One region of the Bacillus sp. JJ1122 genome, then DNA from elsewhere that is predicted to be linked to it. Evidence: riboswitches for the same ligand, from Rfam matches in the RefSeq annotation. Region 1 holds a riboswitch; the other holds the start of a gene.
What was found. A riboswitch is a leader RNA that binds a small molecule or an ion and turns the genes downstream of it on or off. The one in region 1 is predicted to bind cyclic di-GMP.

Region 1 (4,572 bases):
GGAATATCCTTCGGCTCTCTGCTAGTGACCAGCTGGTTTTGGCAAACGATCACTTCTTTGTCTTGATATTTCGCGCCAGCATATTCCATGTCTACACGAATGGATTTATAGCCGGTTGCGTCTCTGCCTTCAAGTGTTTTTGCTGTTAGTAGCAGCTGCGGGCCGTGGCAGATCGCGAATACAGGTTTTTTTGCATCCATAAATGATTTCGCGAATTGGACGAAGCGCTCATCTTCACGGAGCTGGTCCGGAGAGAATCCTCCCGGGATAAATAAGGCATCAAAGTCTTCTGGGCTCACATTGTCGATGGATTCATCAATTTTTACTTCTGCTTTCTTCTGCTTGCCAGTGACTGTTTTTCCTTTTTCCTTTTCAATTGTCATCACTTCATGTCCAGCTTCTGTAAAAGCCCTTGATGGCTCAAGATATTCGGAGTCCTCAAACATTTCGGTTATTAAGCAGGCAATCTTTTTAGACATATGATCAACATCTCCTTATATAAGACTTTATCTCCACTATTAAAGTTTCCCTCTTCTGTCTGACTAAAACATCTTTTACACATCCATTATCTAGGATAAAAGTAATTCTAAAGAACTATATTAGATAAAAATAAAAAATATCATTTTATATTTTTTTTAATCCTCTATAATTTAAAGTAGGACATCAATAGGGAGAGAAGGAGCACCATGAATATAAACTATGTAAACGTAATGGAAGAAGTGGTTTCTACTCTTGTCAATGTTTTGATGATGAGTCCTGATTACCAGACTTTTTGTAATTGTTCAAAGTGCAGGAATGATATCATCGCCATTAGCCTCAATACACTGCCAAGCCATTATGTCACAACCGAAGATGGCCGAAAAATGGTATTTGAGCAGCTAAATACCCAGGAAAACAGAGCCTGGATTAATAAAAGAATCATCAGCGCAATTCATTTGGTTGGAAAATATCCGAAGCATTAAGTAAAAATAGTTAAATCCATGTGGTTGGAAATATCCAAGCATTAAGCAAAAATAGTAATATCTCTGTGGTTGGAAAATATCCGAAGCAATAGTAAACAAAAATAGCAAACGGCTTCCCGCAAATGGGAAGCCATTCTTTTTATAAAATATCATATTATATCGATTTCGTATCCATACGCCGGGCGAAATCAACGAACCGGAATTTGTCGGGACGGTGCCTGGATTCTGTATATTGGAATTGGGTAGCGTCATCGAAGTAGATATAATTCTTTACGACAACGATGGCATGATAACCTTCCATATCCAGTTGCCTACGGTCTTCCTCGCTTGGTTCCTCAACAGTGAATTCCTTTTTGGCAAAGCTGATCTTTTTTTCAAGCTTCTTCTCGATATATTCAAAAATGGAATTTTGACAGTTTTCCATTGTTAGTCCAGGCACAAATCTCTCCACAAGAAAATCCTTATCAAGGATGATCCTCTCTCCATCGATAAGCCTTACTCTTGTTACCTTCCAGACTTTCTCATCAACATCGACATGCAGTTCTTTGGCAATTTCCCGTCCAGCCATCTCCAATGTAAAGTCCTCAACATTCGTTTCAGCGTTTCCTCCCAGATTCCCGGCAAGTTCTTTAAAGCTGACAAGCCCGGAAATCGGGAACTGATGTCTTTTTAAATCCAGAACCAGAGAGCCCTTTCCGCGAATCTTCTGGATAAATCCATTCTGCGCAAGCAAATTCAATGCTTTGCGAATTGTCTCCCTCGAAGTTTTATAGCTTTCAGCGAATTCATTTTCTGATGGCAGGATGGTTTTCGGCTGATAATGGCCATCCTGAATCAGTCTCGAGATCTCTTCATATATCAACAAATACTTTTTCTGCATCTTATTCCCCCATGCCTATACTGATTGCTATCATTTTACCTTTTTTTCCGTGTTTTGAGAACAATTGCGGTGCTAAAGGCTCTAGTTAGATGGTTCTGTTAAGGTTCTTTGTGACTACTTGGGCTGAAAATGTAATTGAAGAATGGGAAAAGCCTGAATCTGAAATAATGCTTACAACGAGGATTTTCTACCTGAACCCTATAATAAATTGGACATTCATTATCACGATCCTCAGACTTAAAATTATCTTGTATAATGTCGATATAAAAATGAACAATGGATATTGCACTAATTTTCCCAAGTTGTTCGCAGCAAAAACTTCAATAAAGTACACTATGGGAAAACTAAATTGGTTATAATTGTTCTGTAAGCTGTTCTTAATATGGAACTATTTTAAATGATTTGTTATTATATAAATATAAATTGATAAGGTGTGGATAACTTTGATCGGTGAACGAGTAAAAAGACTTCGACAGGAAAAGAAAATGTCGCTATCAGAACTGGCAGAACAGGCTGGCGTTGCGAAATCATATTTAAGCTCTTTGGAGCGAAATCTTCAAACAAACCCGTCCATTCAATTCTTAGAGAAAATTGCTGCTGTCCTTCATATACCTGTAGACCATTTAATCCATGAACAGCCAGACAAAGAAAATATGGATTCTGATTGGGTGAAGCTTGTTAAAGAGGCAATGGATTCTGGAATTTCCAAAGACCAGTTCCGAGAGTTTTTAGAATTCAATAAATGGAAACTTGATAATAAATAAGTTTAAATGGATAGCCTGTAAAAGCTGTCCATTTTTTTCACCCTTTTAACGGTGCAAAAGGTACCCACCTTTCCGCACGCAGCAGTAAGTATGCCGGGAGGGAGCTAGGAGTAGATGGGAGGGGAACTCACTATTTAAGGTTAACATTTCCCCAAAAATAAAAAGCACCTCAAAGAAGAGCTGCTTGATCAAATTTTTATATTATATGTAGGTTTTACAGCTCAGTACCAGCTGATTGGCTATTGAAGTTCTTTAAAAACTCGCGGATTTCCTCTTTCTTCAAGCCCATTTCCAGTGCTTCCATGATTAACTGCATCCATTCTGTATCCAGTTCTTCGAAAATTGCCTTCTCACTAATCAATTTCTTCCCCCCAAAATACTATTTGTATTCCAGGCAGTCCGGCCATCATAGTACATTGCACCTTAGATCCGTGACTTTGCGTCCTAGTTTTTCAACAAGTTTGCCTTTTTCTGTGCCTTTTATCATATCCTTAACTCCCAATATCATTGTATATGGTTCTTTTTATTTATAATGTAGGTATTTGTCGGTTACTTTTTATCGATTATTTCTGTTTTTTTCCACTAAATTACAAAAACATGTGTTGTTTTGTTTAGTTTTCAGAAATTTCAAGCATTTTTCGAGGCTTTTTTGTCATATTTTATCCCTAATTGTTGAACAGTTTTTTTATTCTTACCCCCAAAAATTATTGGCGGACTCATTAATAGTCGTTTCTTTTTTATATGGAGCGTTATTCCATCGATTTAAAATGGTCACTTTTTCAAGAGACACAGCTTGAAAAAAGGGATATCTAGTTAAATCGTGACCACAAACAGGGCAAAGCCACTCCCCTGCTTCACTGCTGCTATACGATGGACGATTGCACCGATCACAGTGTTTCCTGTACATACCCTTCAAAACCTCCTGGGTCAATCAAATTGGCGTCTTTGTTCTTAATAAAGTATAGTTCAATAGAATCATTTATGAAAAAGTCTGAAAAATGCCGAATAATCCCAAAAACTCAAGGAAATCGTTCGTTTTAAAGAATATGCTTTGTTTTCCATACATTTACGTATTTTTAAAAGAACTTAGTTGTTCGTTATAATGAATTGATGAATTGATTTAAGGAGAATAACAATATGATGGTTGGCGAGAAAATTAAAATTTTGCGGACAAGAAAAAAGTACTCGATCACTGAGCTATCTGAAAGAGCAAAGGTGTCGAAATCCTATCTTAGTTATATTGAAAGAGGCATCCAGAAGAATCCCTCCATGCAAGTTCTCACTCGTCTGGCCAAAACCCTGGATACTACAGTTGAATATTTAACGGGGCAAGAGAAACAAGTTAACAAGAATGGTATTCCAATTGATCAGGAATGGCTCTTGCTTGTTGATGAAGCGATAAAAAACGGGATCAGCAAAGAAGATTTTTCCTTTTATTTAGACTTTGTGAAATTCAAGAAACAAATGAATCACGAGAAATGATAGCAAAATCAAACTATACTTATAGTTCCTCAGTCACCCTCCCATCCATCTTTTTGTTACTTATAAAATACAACTGAGCCAATCGATTTATACCAATTTTTATTATTTAATGTATTGACACCATTCTGCTTCAAATTCATCGCAGTTTAGTTCCTTCATAAAAAATCCATCTGTAAACAGCGACATAAAAAAAGAACCAGCTCATGACTGGTTCTTTTTGATCTATTTTGCCAGGCTGACAGCGATTAGCGCTCCCACCCTGGCATTATTTTTGATAAGGGCAATATTCGCAGCAAGACTCTTTCCTTCTGTTAATTCTTTTATTTTTCTAAGCAGGAACGGAGTAACTTGTTTGCCGCCGATTTGATTTTCCTTCGCTTCTGCCAGTGCTTTTTCTATGACTCGATTGATGTGGCTTTCCTCAAGAGCATAATCTTCGGGAATCGGATTTGCCACCACGACGCCCCCATTCAGTCCCAGCTCC
Region 2 (4,572 bases), on a different contig from region 1:
AATTAATAAATAATGTGTTTAGTAACTTTACAATTACATTATTGCACCTTACTAGTTATATGTCAAACGTAAATTATATATAAATTTTAATTGAATAAAATGTTAACTTCGATACATAGCTGTTGATCTCCGCTCCAGGCGCTTGCTTTCCTGGGGGCGTTCGCCGAGCCTCCTCGTCGCTGCGCTCCTGCGGGGTCTCGCCTGAACCACTAATCCCCTAGGAGTCAAGCGCCTTCCGCTCCGATCAACAGGCTTACTAACACGATTGGTAATTCAACAAGATTATAAGTTACATAATTACAATGATAATTTAATTGCTAAAAACATTTTGTAACGTTACAATGTAATTACAAATTAAATTACTAACATTTACTTTCATTAAGGAGAAGTTTTATATATGAAGAAAAAAGTGACTATGCAGGATATTGCGGATCGGTTGAGTATTTCTAAGAATTCTGTTTCGCAGGCTTTGACGGGGAAGCCGGGGGTTAGTGAGGAAACGCGGCTGATGGTTCAAAGAGCTGCGGATGAGTTGGGGTATTCTTATACTAATAATAGAAGCAGTCAAAAGTACGATGAGAAGAAGGGTATCAATATTGCCCTTATTGCTTCTGATTATGCTTTTTCGCTTAAAAGCTTTTTCGGGGAGATTTACCTTAGCGTGGAAAAGGAAATGAGGGCACGGGGCTGGAATTTATTAATTGAGTCGATTGACAAGGAATCGAAGGATAAGTTAATCCTCCCCTCTCTGCTGTCAAATCATCAAATAGATGGGATTTTAATTCTATCTCATATTAGCACTGACTATATTTCGAAGATTATCGATACTGGAATCCCGACTGTGCTAATTGACCATCACTCACCATACCTGCAGGCGGATGCGATCTTGACGAACAATCGCTTTGGCGCTTATAAGGCTGTTGAGCACCTGATCCAATTAGGACATCAAGACATTGCATTCGTTGGAGATATTGAGGTTTCCCCAAGCTACCAGGAGAGATTGGAAGGCTATATGCTTGCCCTGAGAAAACATGGGATAGAACCAAATGAAGCTCTATTATTTACTGACGCAGAAGAAAAACAGGAAGAAATAAACGGGTTTGTCGATGAATTGCCCTATATGCCGACTGCATGGTTTTGTGTAAACGATGGACACGGATTCCTTGTCCAGTCAGTAATGCAGCAAAAAGGATATAAGGTTCCTGAAGACATATCGATCTGCAGTTTTGACAACGGACAACTGTCCCAAATCGCTACTCCAAAAATCACTACCGTAAATATCGATTTAAACTACTATGGAAAAAAAGCAGTCGAACAGTTGAACTGGAGGATTAATCATAAGGATGAACCTATCCATGAAATCCTGCTGCCAACTACATTGATTGTTCGAGAATCAACCGCTGCTAATACAGTCAAATCAAAATAATTTTCATGGAAGCAAGGGGACGGTTCTCTTGCTTCCTTTTGCTTTAGGTAATTATAAGGTTTTTACTTGGATATTACATAGTTGTGCACGGATTGATTGCCCTGCACAAGCTCATAACTAAATCAGGCCTCCCAGAATGTTAACTAAGGGGAACATTTAGACACTTATTGCTGACATACTTTAATTATTCTAATAAGCAATAATAAAGCAATGGCAACTTTACCGAAAACTTATTCTTTCACCTCAATACTAAGTTCAGTAACAAGACTCTCATTCCCCTTAATAATGACAAGCTCTTCCTTACGGTTCAATTCATCCGTCTTAGCCATCCACGGCTCTACACAAACGAAGTCATTTCCACTTTCCGTCCATAACACGATGTATTTAAACTGCTCTCCATAGCTTAACTTAATCCTCTTCTTCTCTGCTGGATCACCAAATGAAATAGAGGAATCATTTGAATTTATGAAGACGACTGATTCTTTTAGGTTCGTTAAGTCAACCCTACCGGTGAACTGTTTTATTTGATCGTCATTGTAGTCATAGTATTTCGTTGCATCTGTTTCGTACCCAAGATTCTTTTCGCTTGTTTTGAAATAGGGATGAAAACCTGCATAAATCGGCATTGGCGAATCGCCCAGATTGTTATATTCCTGCTTAATCATAAGTTTTCCACCCTCTAGTACATATGTAAAAATAACAGTAAAGTCAAAAGGGTATGAGAGTTTCGTCTGTTCATTGCTGGTGATCCTTATCGATAGAAAAGCCCTGTTATCCGCCTCCTGACCAATAACTTCCCATGAAGCATTACGCGCAAAGCCATGGTTGGACATGGCATACGTCTTCCCTTCCCACTCATACGTTCCATTGGCCAGTTGGCCTGAAATCGGGAAGAGAATCGGAATGCCGCCTCTTACATTTTTTTCTTCGTTATAAAACGTTTCTTCATTTAAGTACAGCAACTCTTCACCTTTTACTCCGTATGAATATATAATGCCTCCACGTTCCGGGGCAATCTTGACCCATGAATTAGTCAAAGAATCTATTAGTTCGTATACTCTATAGTTTTGATCGATTGACTCTTGAACTTTATACATCATTCCACTCCTCTAGATAATATTCAACGTTGCTTCCAGAAGCCAGGAAATCAACATTTCTATATAATAGATTATAACCTAATAAAGATTGAAGAACTAAAATAGCCCTACGAATTCAAAAAGCCCTTAAAATAAATAAAAAGCAGCCAATAGGCTGCTTTCACTTTTGTTTACATCTCAAGATGACGGTCACCAATTTTTGCGGCATACATAAGGCTCATGAAAAATAAAACAGTTAATGAACCTACGATTAGGCCTGCGAAAAATGTTAACATAGCTTTCCCTCCAAGGGTTATTTCATAATTCGCCGGAAGGTCTTCATATTCGGTAGCTGGCTGGCATAGCCCTAAGGCTTTAGCCCCTATAGTTTTGCGCCACCATCTTTCAATGGTTTTGCCCTTTCGTACGAACTATGTTTCTAACTTGAGTATATCTAATATTAATATATTGTCAATTAAAAAATAGGTAAAGATAACCAATAAAAGAGTTTCCCAATTCAATTACTTTGGTCCTAATTATATTAGTTGGAAAAAGCGAAAATATAAGATATTAAATTAGAAATGGTAACCAAAATGACTAAGATTATGACATTAACTCTCTTAATGTGTGAATAATTTTAACTTTTATTAATCAACAGACATACATTTTGTCTACCTATGTCAGACTACTCCGATTTTTGAGGATTAAATTTCCAATATAATTAGAGGTTATATTTTCAGAGATGGGGAATAAACTATATAAGTTTCTCAAAATTACGGGGATGTGATGGTATGAACCGGGAAGGTAATTTTGGAGTAGGCTTTTCTTGGGGAATTTCACTTAGTATACCACTTTGGATTTCTCTATTCGGTTGGATAAAGTTATTGATAAAATTTTTATAGCTATGCAAACTTGTTTAAAAAAATATGACCTTATAATACTATAGCCTGTCCTGAAATAGGACAGGCTAATTCTTTAATTATGATAGTATTTCCTGTACCTTATTCATTACAGATTCCTTTAAGCTATCTAACTTATCTTTACTTTCCTCAAGTGTGGCAGCTTTTACCCCAAAGTAAAATTTAGCTTTTGGCTCTGTACCTGATGGACGAAGGCAGAACCATGAACCGTCAGCCAAGTGATATTTAAGAACATTTGATTTAGGCAAATCGATACCATTTTCTGTATTATCTTTAAGGTTTACTTTTATACTCAATGAATAGTCTTCAACAGTTGTTACCCCAATCGCAGCCATTTCGTTGATCTTTTCTTCACGGAAACGATTCATAAGCATTGCGATTTTCTCTGCTCCATCTTTTCCTTTTAAAGTTATGGTTTCTAGTCCTTCCTGGTAAAAACCGTCCTTTCAAAGATTTCGAGTAACCACTGATATAAGGTTTCTTCTAAGGAAAATATACATTTCCAGCCTAATCTATTAAAATCTTCCGTGAAGAAACAACAAGACAGGTTGGATTTCCTACACAACGGTCTGTATATAAGATATTCGCTTTCTTTCCTGTTTCCTTTTCACATGTTGCAATGACTTTCTTCACCGAAAAACCCTTACCGTTCCCTAAGTTGTATATTTCATTTGTTTTTGTGCCATTTAACAAATCTGAGGCCAACACTGAAAATGTTTTCACAAAGTTCTAAGGAATGCTGAAGAATAATAGGAATCAAATGCGATTCAGGATTATGATCCTCACCGATTTCCCCCGTAACATGAGCACCCGGCTGCATTAAAGTAGCGAAAAACATCATACGACAGACCAATTGCTTTGTGAAGCTCCTTTCGAATATGCTCAATCATCAATTTAGAACCACCATATGGATTAATAGGATTTGTAGGCGTATCCTCACTAATCATCTGGATTCTCTCTTGACTCCACCCACTAAACTATTAGCTGCAAAATGCATAACTGCATCAATATCGTAGGTAGAAAATACTTGCTCTAAATCTGAAGCATTCCCAATATCTCTCTGCTTATACATCGCTCTACTATCCACGCTTTCACGATGGCAAGTAGATAAAGTTATCAAGCACAACTACTTTTTGTCCCTTATCATTCA

Region 2: another riboswitch for cyclic di-GMP. It lies ahead of V7201_RS09940 (DUF3789 domain-containing protein); the one in region 1 lies ahead of V7201_RS02865 (anti-repressor SinI family protein).

Annotation. Positions count from the first base shown of each region.
Region 1 is NZ_JBALQL010000003.1:114,874-119,445, forward strand. It holds gene V7201_RS02845 (type 1 glutamine amidotransferase domain-containing protein) at 1-479, opposite strand, end outside; gene V7201_RS02850 (late competence development ComFB family protein) at 687-962, shown strand; gene treR (trehalose operon repressor) at 1,117-1,842, opposite strand; gene V7201_RS02860 (helix-turn-helix domain-containing protein) at 2,286-2,606, shown strand; gene V7201_RS02865 (anti-repressor SinI family protein) at 2,821-2,967, opposite strand; cyclic di-GMP riboswitch class I at 2,997-3,082, opposite strand; gene V7201_RS02870 (helix-turn-helix domain-containing protein) at 3,744-4,088, shown strand; gene V7201_RS02875 (pseudouridine-5'-phosphate glycosidase) at 4,311-4,572, opposite strand, start outside.
Region 2 is NZ_JBALQL010000016.1:458-5,029, reverse strand. It holds gene V7201_RS09950 (LacI family DNA-binding transcriptional regulator) at 398-1,426, shown strand; gene V7201_RS09945 (aldose epimerase) at 1,657-2,526, opposite strand; gene V7201_RS09940 (DUF3789 domain-containing protein) at 2,694-2,798, opposite strand; cyclic di-GMP riboswitch class I at 2,847-2,931, opposite strand; gene V7201_RS09935 (hypothetical protein) at 3,482-3,796, opposite strand; partial or broken gene V7201_RS09930 (NAD-dependent epimerase/dehydratase family protein) at 3,841-4,572, opposite strand, start outside.